DNA from 2 places in the Rhodovarius sp. genome. Region 1 is predicted to be linked to the other one. Evidence: predicted binding sites of a transcription regulator. Region 1 holds the regulator's gene; the other holds the start of a gene.
The links. The regulator HrcA, encoded in region 1, represses chaperone genes, less so after heat shock. The targets are predictions, from matches to a motif close to GTTNGCACTCNCNNNNNGNGAGTGCNAAC.

Region 1 (7,266 bases):
TCGCATCGCCCCTTTCCGGGCGCATGCGCGGCTGGAGGCGCTGCCCAATGGCAGCCCCATCCTCAGCCATGACCAGGTGGAGGCCGCGCGGCTGCATGCCGCGGGCTGGAAGGTGGCCATGCTCCCCATCGAGGCCGGCAGCCTGACCGCCACCCCGCCCGCTTTGCCGGAATTCATCGGCCGCGAGGCGCGCTGGGGGGCGGGCAGCATGCAGTATTTTCGCCTCTTCCGCCTGCCGGGCCTGACCTGGATGGGGCGCTGGCAATTCGCCCAGGCGATTATGCTCTTCGCCGTGGCGCCGCTATGGGCGCTGGTGCTGGTCTTCGCGCTGGCCGATGCCGCCACCGGGGGCGGGGGGGCCGACGCGTCCCGGCTGGCCCTGGCCATGCTGGCCGTCTGGGCCGCGCTGCAAGCGCCGAAATGGCTGGGCTTTGCCGAATTGCTGCTCAAACCTGCCCTGGCCGCCGAATATGGCGGGCGGGCGAAGGTGCTGCGCGGTGCAGCGCTGACGCTGCCCTTCACGCTGCTGCTGGATTCCATCAGCGCCTGCAACACCGCTTTGGTGCTGGCTTTGCTGCCCTTCCGCCAAAAGCCCGGCTGGGCGGTGCAGAACCGCGCCGAGCGCGGCGTGGGGTGGTGGGATGCGGCAAGGCTGTTCTGTCCGCATACGCTGTTCGGTGTGCTGGCGCTAGCCCTGCTGCCGCTCGCCGCCTGGCCCTGGGCGCTGCCCTGGCTGGCCGGGCTTGTGCTGGCCGTGCCGTTTTGCGTGCTGACCGCAGCGCCCGGGGTTTCCGCCTGGCTGCGGGCGCGCGGGCTGGCAGCCACGCCGGAGGAGCTTGCGGCTAATCCGCCCGCAGCCCCGCTGCCCTGACCACCGGCGCCAGCGCCGCCTGGCTGCGCGCCTGATAATTCGCCGTCTCCTCCGGCGTGGTGAACCAGGCCGAGGCGCCCAATTCCAGATAGCTGGCCTGCAGATCCGGCGCGGCAAGCGCCTCGCGCATTAGGCCAGACAGGCGGGTGATGACAGGGGTGGGAATACCGGCCGGGCCGATCAGGCAGGTCCAGCTCACCACATCAAAGCCGGGCAGGGTTTCCGAAATCGCCGGGATATCGGGTGCGGCGGGGCTGCGCCCGGCCGAGGTGACACCCAGCGGCCGCACCCGCCCCTGCCGGCTGAGGGTGAGCGTGCCCGGGATATTATCGAACATCATGCTCACCCGCCCCGCCAGCAAATCGAGCTGCGCCGGGGCGCTGCCGCGATAGGGCACATGCACCATCCGCACCCCGGCCATCAGGTTGAACATCTCACCCGCCAGATGCAGCGAGGTGCCGGGGCCGGCCGAGCCAAAGGTCAGCTCCCCCGGCCGCGCCCGGGCCAGGGCAATCAGCTCGGCCACATTCTGTACCGGCAGGTCCAGATTGACAGCCAGCAGATTGGGCAGTTGCCACATGCCTGAGATATAAGAAAAATCCCGCGCCACATCGAAGGGCAGCGAGGCATACATGCTCGGCGCCACGCCATGGCTGGCAATGCCGCCCAGGCCCAGCGTATAGCCATCGGGCCGCGACTTCGCCACCACATCCACCCCCACATTGCCGCCCGCGCCGGAGCGGTTCTCGACGATGAATTGCTGCCCGGAAAGCTCCGTCAGCTTTTGGCACAGCCGGCGGGAGAGCGTGTCCGTCGGCCCGCCGGGCGGGTAGGGGTTGATGTAGCGCACGGTCTGCGCCGGCCATGGCGCCTGGGCCAGTGCAGGGGCCAGTGCCGGGGCAGCCATGGGCAAGGCCAGCGCGGTGCGGCGGCTGATGGACATTTTGGTTCCCTCCATTTGAGGGCCATGCTGGCCTGGAGCCGGGGCCATACGCCAGCAAAATCAGCCGAGCAGCCGCCCCAGCACCCGCGCCGTGTAATCCACCACGGGGATCACCCGGCCATAATTGATCCTGGTCGGGCCGATCACGCCAATCGCGCCCACGATCTTCTGCTGCGCATTCTTGAACGGCGCCACCACCATAGACAGCCCAGCCGAGCTGAAGACGCCATTCTCAGCGCCGATGAAAATCTTCACCCCCTCACCCTGCTGCGCCATTTCCAGCAGGCGCAGCGTGGTCTCCTGCGCCTCCAGCCGCTCGAACAGCGCCTGAATTTCATGCACCCGGGCCATATGGTCCAGGTTTTCCAGCAGCCGGGCCTGGCCGCGTAGGATCAGGCTGCCGCCCGAGGCCGCACTGCCGCCGGCCAGCGTGCCCAGCCCCGCCTCGACCACCTGATTGGTCAGCGCATCCAGCGCGGTGCGATTGGCGGCGACTTCGGTGCCGACATCCTCGCGCAGTTCCTCCAGCGTGCGGCCGGCGAGGCGGGCATTGAGATAATTGCTGGCCTGCACCAGCGAATTCGGCGGCAACCCCGCCGGCACCTCGATGACGCGGTTCTCTACCTGGCCATCGGCGCCCACCAGCACCACCAGCGCGCGGCCCGGGCCGAGGGGGACGAATTCCACATGCTTGACCACCGCCTCGGATTTCGGCGCCACCACCAGCCCGGCGGCACCGGCGAGGCCACTGAGCATCTGCCCCGCCTCGGCCAGCGTGTCTTGCAGCGAGCGGCCATGCGCGGCGCAGCGGGCGGAAATCGCCTCCCGCTCCGCCTCGCCCAGATCGCCGAATTCCAGCAAACCATCGACGAAAAGCCGCAAGCCCCGATCGGTGGGCAGCCGGCCCGCGGAGGTATGCGGCGCATAAATCAGCCCCGCCTCCTCCAAATCGCTCATCACATTGCGGATGGAGGCGGGCGAAAGCCCCATCGGCAAGCGGCGCGACAAGGTGCGGCTGCCCACCGGCTCGCCGGTATGGACATAGAGCTCGACCAACTCGCGCAGAATGGCGGTGCCGCGGCCATCGAGGGCCGAGGAGCTGAGTAAGGGCGCAGCGGCCCGGAAAGGGGGCGTGTGCATTGTGCACATTCTAGGGAGCCGACGCGGAAATGTCCAAATCCATCCCGTGGGCGCGGTGAGAAGATTGCGCTAGTATGGGCTTACCGAGGGAGATTTCTGGCATGAACCGACGCGCAATCCTGGCCGCCCCCAGCTTGGCCACCCCGGTATTCCTCACCCGCGGCGCCCAGGCCCAGGCGCCGCGAATCGTCACCGAGGAATTCATGGTGCCGGTGGGCGATGGCCAAGAGGTGTTTCTGCGCAATAAGCGGCCGGAAAGCTTGGCCAGCTTCACCCCTGGCCGCACCCTGCTGATGGTGCATGGCGCCACCTACCCGGCCTCAACCGCCTTCGACCTGCCCTTGGGCGGGCTGTCCTGGATGGATTACATCGCCGGCCGGGGCTTTGATGTCTGGTGCCTGGACCTGCGCGGCTATGGCCGCAGCACCCGCCCGCCGGAAATGTCGCAGCCGGCCGAGGCCAACCCGCCCCTGGTGCGCGGCGAGCAGGCGGTGGCCGATATTGCCCGCGCCGCCGCCTTCATCCGCGAGCGCCGCGCGCTGCCGAAATTGACCCATCTGGGTTATTCCTGGGGCACTGCGCTGATGGGCCGCTTCGCCGCCGATAACCCGACCTTGGTGGAACGCCTGGTGCTCTACGCACCGGTCTGGCTGCGCCAGGGTGCCTCGCTGGCCGATCCAGGCGGGGCGCTGGGGGCCTATCGTTTCGTGACGCAGGAGGCGGCGCGCGCCCGCCGCGGCGCCGGCGTGCCCGAGGCGGCACGCGCCACTCTGGTACCGCCCGGCTGGTTCGAGCATTGGGCCGGGGTGACCTGGGCGACCGACCCTGAGGGCATGCGCCGCAACCCCGCAGCCCTGCGCGCGCCCAATGGCAGCGTGGCCGATGGCCGCGAATACTGGGCCGCCGGCCGGCCCTTCTATGACCCTGCGAAGATCACCGCCCCCACCCTGCTGGTGCTGGGCGAATGGGACCAGGATACGCCCCCCTATATGGCCAATACGCTCTTCCCGCTGCTCACAGCGAGCACGGGCAAGCGGCTGGTGCTGCTGGGCGAGGGCACGCATGGCATGTGGATGGAGCGCAATCGCGGCGCCTTGTTCCAGGCGGTGCAGATTTTCATTGAAGAATCAGCCGGCTAACTTGGAGGCGCGTGGCGCCTTCAGGCCCATTCCTCCTTAACGCCCTGGGGGCGACATGCGAGCACCGGTCGGGGCGGGCGAATCGCCCCGGGCCGGCCGAGATGCCAGCCCTGGCCATAATCCGCGCCCAGGCGTTTCATCAGGCTGGCATGCTCGGCGGTTTCGATACATTCGGCGATGACCTTGGCACCGACCGCGAGTGAGAGATCGACCATGGCGGCGATGAAGCTGCGGTCCCGCTCCTGCTGCATGGCCGCGGCAACAAAGCTGCCATCGACCTTCACATAGTCGATCGGGAAGCTCTTGAGATAGCGGAACGCCGCAGCACCGGCGCCGAAATCATCGAGGCATATCGGCACCCCGCGCCCGCGCAACTCCTGCATCGTGTCCCGCGCGGCGGCCTCGTGCTCAATCTCAGCACTTTCCGTCAACTCGACCATGAGGCGGGCAGCGGCCCTGGGGGAGGAATCCAACGCGGCGCGGAGGCGGCTGCGAAAGGCCGGGCTCTGCATCGACAGGCCAGAGATGTTAACCGCGATATGCTCTCCGGCATTGAGCTGCGGAGTGGCCTGCATGGCCTGTTCCAGCACGGCGAGGTCCAATTCCTCGGTCAGGCCGACCATTTCCGCCAGATTGACGAATTCCGCCGGCCCGCCATTGGGGCCCAGAATGCCCTTTTGGGGCCGCAGCAGCGCCTCGTAATGGTGCAGCCTGCCATCGCCCAGCGCGCAGATGGGCTGGAATTCCAGGCTGAAATTACGCCCCTCCAGCGCGCGGCGAAGGGTCTGGCTGCGCATCGCCACGTCCTCCACAAAGCCGGCCAAGCCTGCACCAAACCCCTCCTCATACACCGCCTTGCTGCCGCCGGAGGCGAAGACCGACAGGCAGTAGCGTATCGCCCGGGCCGATTGGACGGGCGAAAGCCCCCCCATGGATAGCGGCAGGGTATCAATCCGCAGGGCATTGCGCAGGCCCTGGCTGGGCATCATGGCGTCCAGCGCATCGCCCAGGCCTGACAGGTCGGGCAGCTTGGCGCCTTCACCTGGCATCACGCTGAAGCGGCCGGGCGCCACCTCCGTCGCCAAAGCGCCGCCATCGCGCTCCAGCACCCGGTTGATATGCGGCAGCAGGGTATCGGGCGTGGCGCCGCTGATCTCGATCAACCCCAGCCGGTCGGGTGGTAGGGCCCGCCTATCCGCCGCGGCGCGGCGAATCCGGCCCTCCACATCGCGCAGCATGGCAGCGGGGCCGCACGGCGTGGCGCCGGGCGCGATGGGCACCGGAGGTGGCGCGAAGCTCAGGCATAGCCGCCTGGGATGGCCTGGCATGTCGAGATACAGGCCCGAGACGACAAAGGGCGTGGCATTGTCATCACTCAGCGCAATGGCCGAGGGCTCCAGCCGGCCGCGCACTGGCAGCATGGCCAGGGCGGTGTGGAAGGCGCCGCGGTCCTTCAGCGCGATGAGATCAGACACCGGCATGCCCAACACCGCCTCAGGCGGCAGGTTCAGCCGTGCGCGGAAGGCCCCGGTGGCGACGATGATATGGCCATGACAATCTGTCTCCACCAGCATCTCGGCTGCAGCAAAGGCAAAAGCGACGTAACGCTCCATCGCGCCCAAATGGCCGATGCTATGTATCGCCGACTGCATGAGCGCCCCCATATCGTGCCCCAGAAATCTAGGGCAGGGAAACTAATGCCAGATTAAAGCAGCGCCTGGGGGATCACGTTTCGAGGAGCTTGACCCGCCGGCCATCCACCCCCAGCGCCAGCCGCCCCGCCTTGAGCGCCAGCGCGGCCTCGCCAAAAACCTCGCGCCGCCAGCCCTTCAGTGCCGGCACATCCGGCGCGGCCTCGGTGGCCAGACGGTCAAGATCATCGCTATTGGCCAGCAGGCGGGGGGCGACGTTATGCGCCTCGCTCTTGGCCGCCAGCAGCACCTTCAGCAGCGCCACCAGCGCGGGCGAGGCGACGGGGCCGGGCCGGTTCTCGCGCATCTCCGGCAGGGCGGTATCGGGCAGCGCCCGCGCCTCGGCAATGGCCGCCACCAGCGACAGGCCAGATTTGCCCTTGGCAAAACCCTCCGAAATGCCCCGCGCGCGGGCCAGCTCGGCGGCGTTGGAAGGCGTGGTGGCGGCAATCTCCAGCAGCGTCTCGTCCTTCACCAGCCGTTGGCGGGGAATATTGATGCGCTGCGCCTCGCGTTCGCGCCAGGCCGCCACAGCGCGCAAAATGCTGAGAAAACGCCGGTTTCCGGTGCGTGGGCGCAGCTTTTCCCATGCCGTCTCCGGCGCCTGGATATAGCCGGCCGGGTCTTGCAGCGCGGCCATTTCCGCCGCCACCCAATCGAGCCGCCCCTCGCGTGACAATTGCTCGACCAGCTTCTGATAAATCACCCGCAAATGGGTGACATCGGCGGCGGCGTAATCCACCTGCGCCTCCGAGAGCGGCCGGGCCGACCAGTCGGAAAACCGATGCGCCTTGTCGATTGCAGCACCGGCGAGGCCGCGGGCGAGGCTATCATAACTGGCCTGATCACCATAGCCGGCCACCATGGCAGCGATTTGGGTGTCGAACATCGGCGTGGGCACGGCGCCGTATTTGAGCAGAAAGATTTCCACATCCTGCCGCGCGGCGTGGAACACCTTCACGACATTGGGATTGGCCAAAAGATGCCCAAGAGGCGAAAGGTCAAGGCCTTCGGCTTGCGCATCAACCACGGCCACATCCTCGCTTCCGCCCAACTGCACCACGCAGAGCTCCGGCCAATAGGTCCGCTCGCGCATGAACTCCGTGTCCACCGTCACGAAACCTTCCGTGGCGAGGCGGGCGCAAAGCTCGGCGAGTTCCATGCTGGTGGTGACCAGGCGGGTGGGCGGGAATGCGAGGGGTTCGGGGCGCTGCATGCCCCGCAACTAGAGCATGGGGCCGAGGGCGCAAGACGGAATATTCGACTTTACAGCGACTGAGCCACAACAGGAAAGGCTAGGGAGACAAGGCAATGACGAAAAAACTGGCAGCTGAATTCATCGGCACGCTCTGGCTCGTGCTCGGCGGCTGCGGCAGCGCCGTGCTGGCGGCAAAGTTTCCAGAGGTGAGCATTGGTCTGGTGGGCGTCTCCTTCGCCTTTGGCCTGACGGTGCTGACCATGGCCTATGCCATTGGCCATGTC
Region 2 (7,266 bases), on a different contig from region 1:
GCAGGAGCAGCGTGACCTGCGCGAGCAGAATGCCCGCTATGCCCGCCTGCCAGACCCTGAGCCGGCAACGCCGATCCTCACCGCAGCCCGAGCCACGGCCCCCGCCATGGCCCGCCCGGTTGCCTTGGCCAGCGGCGGGGTGGTGGCGATGGAGCCCATCGCCGATGGCTCCACCCCTGGCGGCCAGCAGGCGATGGCAGAGAGCGCGGCGCGCGCCGGCACAGCGCAGGTCGGCACAGCGCAGGTCGGCACAGGGCAATCTGGCACCTCTCTGGCTGGCTACGACCAGCCGCCGGCGGAGCGGCGGGTGATCGCCGCCGCCATGGAGCCCATCGCCGATGGCAGCACGCCCGAGGGTGCAGCCGCCCTAGCCGAGAGCGCCAACCGGCAGGCCATGGCCAATTCTCCCACCGGCCCGCTCGCCCGGCCTGTCTATACGCCGAGCCCGGCCCGGGCGAATGGCCCTAACCTTGCCGCTGCATCATCGCCTCGCCGCTTTGGCCTGATCGGTTCGGCCCAGGCCGCCAGCCTGTCGCCGGAGATTCGCCCAGTTGTGGCGAATACCAGCGCAAGCTGGGCGGTGCAGGTGGGGGCCTTCTCCGATGAGCGCCAGGCGCGCAGCGCCGCGGATGCGGTCGGCGGCGGGCGGGTGCAGGTGCAGCCGGTCCGCGTTGGCCGCTCCACCCTTTATCGCGCCCGCGTCGTGGGCATGACGCAAGGCGGCGCGCAACAGGCCTGTGGCCGGGTGCGCGGCCCCTGCATCGTGCTCAGCCCCGACGCGCAGGGGTAATGCTGGCAGGGTGGAGCATGATGCGTTGCGGCGGAACCGCCATAAACGCTGCTTTATTCTCTCAACAATGGCTGGACCACGCGGCGTGAACCCAGCCTGGGCTGGGCATCCAGCCTCGCCCGCCTCAGGGCCAGGCCTGCCAGACCAAATGCAGCCCCAGCAGCACCAGCGCGGCGAAAAAACAGCGCCGGAACAGCGCCTCATTCAGCCGCTGCCGCAGCATGCTGCCCAGCGCCTGGCCCAGCAGCGCCGGCAGCAAGGCGAGGGCTGAGCCACCAAGCTCCGCCAGACCCAAATGCCCAGAACCGCCGATCACCAAGGCGAGCGACAGCGCCGAGACCAGCAGCGAGACACCCATCGCCTGTACCAAACGCTCCCGCGGCAGGCCGCTGGCCTGCAGCCATGGCACCAGCGGAATGACGAAAATCCCGGTGCCGGCGGTAATCACCCCGGTGACCAACCCGGTTGGAATGGCCAGCCGGGCCGAGGCGCGCGGTGACAGGCTGAGCCGCAAGGCGCTGACGCCCAGCAATCCATAAGCCACCACCATGCAGCCCAGGCCCAGCCCCGCGAGCCGCCCACCCAGCCCGCCCCAGGCCCACCAGCCGGCGCACGTGCCCAGCACCACGGCGGCCAGCATGGGGCCGAGTTGGCGCAGCAGCCCGGGCAATCCCGGCCCCGCCATCTGCACCATATTGGTGACGATGCTGGGCACCAGCAGCAGCGAGGCAGCCTGCAGCGGGTGCAGCCATAGCCCCAGTAGACCCATGGCGATGATGGGCAGCCCCAAACCCACCACGCCCTTCACCAGCCCGGCCAGGGTGAAGATCAGGGCAATGGCGATGCCCTCGGTCACGCCCGCCGGCCCGCCGCTACCATGCCGGCCCCAGCGGCCGCTTGCCCGCACCGCCCGCCGTCTCACGCACGAAAACCGGCCAGGCCAGGCCCGAGACGCGCCCGCGCAGGCTGCGCAACAATTCCAGCGCCCGCGCATCCGGCACGGCAAAGCGCGCAGTGCCCGGCGCGGCGTCCAGCGCATGCAGATAATAGGGCTTGATGCGATGCGCCAACATGGTGCGCAACAGCCCCTCCAACGCCGCTAGGCTGTCATTCACCCCGGCCAGCAGCACGGATTGGCCGAGCAGCACCACGCCCGCACCATGCAGCGCCCGCAGCGCCGGCCCGGCAGCGGGGCCGAATTCCTGGGCGTGATTGGCATGCACGCACAGATAAAGCGGCGTCTCCAGCCGCAGCGCCGCCAGCAATTCGGGCGTGATCCGGCTGGGTTCGGCCACCGGCACGCGGCTATGGATGCGCAGGGTGTGGATATGCGGCAGCGCCGCCAGCCGGCCCAGAATATGGGCCAGCCGCCGGGGCGAGAGCATCAGCGGGTCGCCGCCGGTGAGAATGACCTCCCCCACCTCCGGATGCGCCGCAAACCAGCCCAGCGCAGCCTCAAGCTCCGCCTCGTTCAGCAAACCGCCATCGGGGCCGACATGTTCGCGCCGGAAACAAAACCGGCAATAGACCGGGCAGGCCAGCAGCGGCTTGAGCAGCGCGCGGTCGGGGTAGCGGTGCACCACGCCCTTGATGGGCGTGAAGGGGGCATCGGCGGTGGGGTCGGCCATTTCATGCGGCTGGCTGAGCGCCTCATCGGCATGAGGGATGTATTGCCGGCCCACAGGATCATCGGGCGAGGCGATTCGCGCCTGGACCTCCGGCGTGAGAGCGATGGCATAGCGCGATTGCAGCGCGCTGAGCGCGGGCAGCGCCGCGGCGGTGATCAGCCCGGCATCGAGCAGGGCCGCAGCATCACGTAGGGTTTTTTGGGGCAGGGCCATGGTGGGCTGGCAGTAGCTGGGCTAGGGCAGGGGCCGCAATGGCCCTTCCCGCATGGCACCCCGAACGTTTGGCGGCAAGGCTGCCCTATCTGGCGGCGCGCAGCCGTATTCTGGCCGCCACCCGCGCGCATTTTTCCGCCCGCGGCTATAGCGAGATCGAAACCCCCGCTTTGGTCCCCAGCCCCGGGGCCGAAGTGCATCTGGCGGCCTTCGAAACCGCCTATGAGCCGCATCTGGGGGCCGGGGCGCAGCAGCGGCTCTTCCTGCGCACCAGCCCCGAACTGGCCATCAAGCGGTTGCTGGCCGGCGGTGTGGGGCCGGTCTTCGAAATCGCCCGGGTTTGGCGCAATGGCGAATTATCCGCCCGCCACGCGCCGGAATTCACCATGCTGGAATGGTACCGGCCCGGGCTCTCCATGGCCGGGCTGATGGATGAGGCTGAGGCCTATCTGCGCGCCGTCTGGCCCGATTGCCCGGCCGCGCCATTTCGGCGGATCACCATGGCGGAGGCGTTTTTTCGCTGGTGCAACGGACTCCATATCCTGGCCACGGTGCGGCCGGACGGCCAGGGGGACGCGGCAGCGCTGCAAGCGGCCATGGCCAGTGCCGGCCTGGAAGTCCGGCCCGATGAGGATTGGGAAAGCGGCTTCTTCCGCCTGCTGCTGGAGCATGTGGAGCCCCGCCTGGCCGCCGAGCCCAGCTTTCTCACCCATTGGCCCAGCCCGCAGGCGGCGCTGGCAAGGCGTGATGCAGCCGATGCCCGCGCCGCGCTGCGCTTCGAGCTCTTCGCCGGCGGTATGGAACTGGCCAATGCCTTTGAGGAACTGACCGACCCGCAGGAGCAGCGTCTGCGCCTGGAGGCTGATATGGCCGAGCGGGTGCGGGTGCATGGCCCGGGCGCCGCCTGGCCGGTGGATGAGGATTTCCTGGCAGCACTTGAACTGGGCATGCCGCCCTGCGCCGGCATAGCTTTAGGCCTGGACCGCTTGGTGATGCTGGTCTCTGGCGCGCGACGAATAGCGGACGTGCAATGGCTGCCCTGGCAGGGCACCTAGAGGGCCGCCCAAAGCAACGGGATCAAAGGGCCTTTCGGCCCTTTGCGGGAGGGTTCGGGAGGGCAAAGCCCTCCCAAGCGCCATCTATGCGACCTTAAGAGTTAGGCCCACGCCCCAGCCCCACGGGCTGCCAACGCGCCAGCGCCGTATTCTGCAGCACTGAAGGGTTCACGCAGCTCATCGGCCATTTGCCAGACAACACCAGCGCCAATTCGCTGCCCACGCGGCGCTTGCGCGCCTCATCGAAGCGCGCCGAGGCCGAGGCCGTATGCGCCGATAGAATCACATTATCCATCGACAGGATGGGGTTGTTGTGGCTCGGCGGCTCCACCTCCAGCACGTCGAGGCCGGCATAGGCGAACCAGCCCTCGCTCAGGGCCTTGATCAGCGCATTCTCATCGACCGTGGGCCCACGGCCGGTATTGATGAAGATCGCGCTCTTCTTCATCTGCCGGAAATGCTGTTCCTTGAGCAGATGGGTGCATTCCGGCCGTGCCGGAGCATGCATGGAGACGAAATCCGACTGGCTCATCACCTCGTTCAGCGTCGCCGGCATCACGCCATGTTCGGCGATCTGCGTCTCGTCCAGGAACGGATCATAGGCGATCATCCGCAGGCCGAAGGGCGCAGCCCGGCGGGCAACAGCGCGCGCCACACGGCCGAAGCTGACAAAACCCAGCGTCTGGCCCATCAGGCGGGGGATTTTCAGCAGCGCCGGGCGGCCTTCCTTCCAGCGATGTTCGCGCACCATGCGGTCCTGCTCGATCACCCGGCGGAAGGTGCTGAGCAGCAGCGTCATGGCATGGTCGGCCACCTCCTCGATGAAGGTATCGGGCACATTGGTCACCGGGATGCCGGCTGCGGTGGCGGCCTTCACATCCACGCTGTCCACGCCCACCGAGCCCAGGCTGATCACCTTGCAGTTCTTCAGGGCGGCGATGATCTCGGCGGTGATGGGGATGCCCTTGGCATAGATCGCATCCGCCGTGGCGGCGGCGGCGATGAAGCCGGCGGTGTCCATCGGCGCTTCGATGATCTCGGCATCCATATTGGCGAGCGCTTCCATCTCCAGCGAGTAATCGCTGCTGCCGACGGTGAAGCTGGCCCCGGCCGGGGTGATGATACGTTGTTTTGCCATGTGTTCCTCCAGAGATAACTTGTTAGGAAGCCAAGCATGCAAGGGCGGGCGCCACAACCCTGGCAACGCAGGCGCATCGCCAGCAGCCCCGTCCGGGCTTTCGGCGCCTCAGCCATGCGTCTTGCGACAAAAAACCGTAAAATTAACGTAAAAACATTGAATTAGCACTCATGCTCGGAGAGTGCTGGAAATCCCTTGACGCCAGTCAACCAAGCCCCTACATCGCTGGCACTCCTTGGGTGAGACTGCTAACGGGCGCTAAGCTCAGCGGCTTCCCCACGGATCCGTGGCCCAGGGGCTCCCCTGGGCTGCATGACTTTCACCCTTTCAGGAGAGGATTAGCCATATGAGCTTTCGCCCCCTGCACGACCGCATCCTGGTCGAGCGCATTGAAGCCGAAGCCAAGACTGCCGGCGGCATCATCATCCCCGACACCGCCAAGGAAAAGCCGCAGGAAGGTCTCGTGATCTCCGTCGGCAACGGCACGATCAACGAAGATGGCGATGTCCGCCCGCTCGACGTCAAGGCCGGTGACCGCATCCTGTTCGGCAAGTGGAGCGGCACGGAAGTGAAGCTCGACGGCAAGGATCTCCTCATCATGAAGGAATCCGACGTGATGGGCATCATCGACACCAAGTCCGCCTGATTTCGGGCCCGGCGCGCGAGGCCGCAAGGCTCGGCGTGCCGCCCGTATCCGCAACATTCGTAAGAAAGAAACCAGACAATGGCAGCTAAAGACGTCAAGTTCGGCGCCCAGGCCCGCGAGCGCATGCTCCGCGGCGTGGACATCCTGGCCGATGCCGTGAAGGTCACCCTCGGCCCCAAGGGCCGCAACGTGGTCATCGACAAGTCCTTCGGCGCACCGCGCATCACCAAGGACGGCGTCACCGTCGCCAAGGAGATCGAGCTGGCCGACAAGTTCGAGAACATGGGCGCCCAGATGGTGCGCGAAGTGGCCTCGAAGACCAACGACACCGCCGGTGACGGCACCACGACCGCGACCGTGCTGGCCCAGGCCATCATCCGCGAGGGTGCCAAGGCCGTGGCCGCTGGCATGAACCCGATGGATCTGAAGCGCGGCATCGACAAGGCCGTCACCCAGATCGTGGGCGAGCTGGAAGCCAAGACCAAGAAGATCACCACCTCCGCCGAGGTGGCCCAGGTCGGCACGCTCTCCGCCAATGGCGAGACTGAGATCGGCAAGATGATCGCCGAAGCGATGGAGAAGGTCGGCAACGAGGGTGTCATCACCGTCGAGGAAGCCAAGTCCATCCAGACCGAACTCGACGTCGTCGAGGGCATGCAGTTCGATCGCGGCTATGTCTCCCCGTATTTCATCACGAATGCGGAGAAGATGATTGCCGAGATGGATCAGCCCTACATCCTGATCTTCGAGAAGAAGCTGTCCCAGCTGCAGCCGATGCTCCCCCTGCTCGAGGCCGTGGTGCAGTCCGGCCGTCCGCTGGTGATCATTGCCGAGGATGTCGAGGGCGAAGCCCTGGCCACCCTGGTGGTGAACAAGCTGCGCGGTGGCCTGAAGATCGCCGCCGTCAAGGCGCCGGGCTTTGGTGATCGCCGCAAGGCGATGCTGGAAGACATCGCGATCCTGACCGGTGGCCAGCTGATCTCCGAAGACCTCGGCATCAAGCTCGAAACCGTCACCCTCGCCATGCTCGGCAAGGCGAAGATGATCCGGATCGAGAAGGAAAACACCACCATCGTCGATGGCGCCGGTGAAAAGTCCGAGATCCAGGGCCGTTGCGAGCAGATCAAGGCGCAGATCGAGGAGACCACCTCGGACTACGACCGCGAGAAGCTGCAGGAGCGCCTGGCGAAGCTCGCCGGTGGCGTGGCCGTCATCCGCGTCGGTGGCAGCACCGAAGTGGAAGTGAAGGAGCGCAAGGACCGTGTGGACGACGCGCTGCACGCAACCCGCGCCGCCGTGCAGGAAGGCATTGTCCCCGGTGGTGGCACCGCCCTGCTGCGCGCCAGCACCAACCTGCACACCCTCAAGGGCCTGAACTCTGACGAGCAGGTCGGCATCGAGATCGTCCGCAAGGCCATCCAGGCCCCGGCGAAGCAGATCGCCGAGAATGCCGGCAAGGATGGCGCCGTGGTCGCCGGTGAAGTTCTGCGCAGCGATGTGTGGGAATTCGGCTACGACGCGCAGCTCGACCAGTACAAGAACCTGGTCGATGCCGGCATTATCGACCCGACCAAGGTTGTGCGCACGGCGCTGCAGGATGCGGCCTCGGTCGCCAGCCTGCTGATCACCACCGAAGCCATGGTGGCCGAGCGTCCGGCCAAGGGCTCGGCCCCGGCCGGTGGCCCGGGCGGCGGCATGGGCGGCATGGGCGACATGGACTTCTAAGAAGTCCAAGCCTTGCGAGAAACGAAGGGGCGGTCCGCAAGGGCCGCCCTTTTTTTATGCGTCGAGGCTCC

Region 2: groES (co-chaperone GroES) is a predicted target of HrcA. The motif match lies at 5,049-5,077, and genes of this name have one in related genera.

The regions. Positions count from the first base shown of each region.
Region 1 covers NZ_JBBARU010000001.1:75,013-82,278, forward strand. Annotated here, with positions in the region: gene mdoH (glucans biosynthesis glucosyltransferase MdoH) at 1-871, shown strand, start outside; gene ABWP84_RS00355 (tripartite tricarboxylate transporter substrate binding protein) at 843-1,814, opposite strand; gene hrcA (heat-inducible transcriptional repressor HrcA) at 1,875-2,954, opposite strand; gene ABWP84_RS00365 (alpha/beta fold hydrolase) at 3,056-4,093, shown strand; gene ABWP84_RS00370 (EAL domain-containing protein) at 4,114-5,745, opposite strand; gene rnd (ribonuclease D) at 5,819-7,000, opposite strand; gene aqpZ (aquaporin Z) at 7,096-7,266, shown strand, end outside.
Region 2 covers NZ_JBBARU010000012.1:41,530-48,795, reverse strand. Annotated here, with positions in the region: gene ABWP84_RS05940 (lytic transglycosylase domain-containing protein) at 1-790, shown strand, start outside; gene ABWP84_RS05935 (sulfite exporter TauE/SafE family protein) at 915-1,646, opposite strand; gene ABWP84_RS05930 (lysine-2,3-aminomutase-like protein) at 1,663-2,631, opposite strand; gene epmA (EF-P lysine aminoacylase EpmA) at 2,670-3,686, shown strand; gene ABWP84_RS05920 (C-terminal binding protein) at 3,781-4,824, opposite strand; gene groES (co-chaperone GroES) at 5,171-5,470, shown strand; gene groL (chaperonin GroEL) at 5,549-7,195, shown strand; gene ABWP84_RS05905 (alpha/beta hydrolase) at 7,250-7,266, opposite strand, start outside.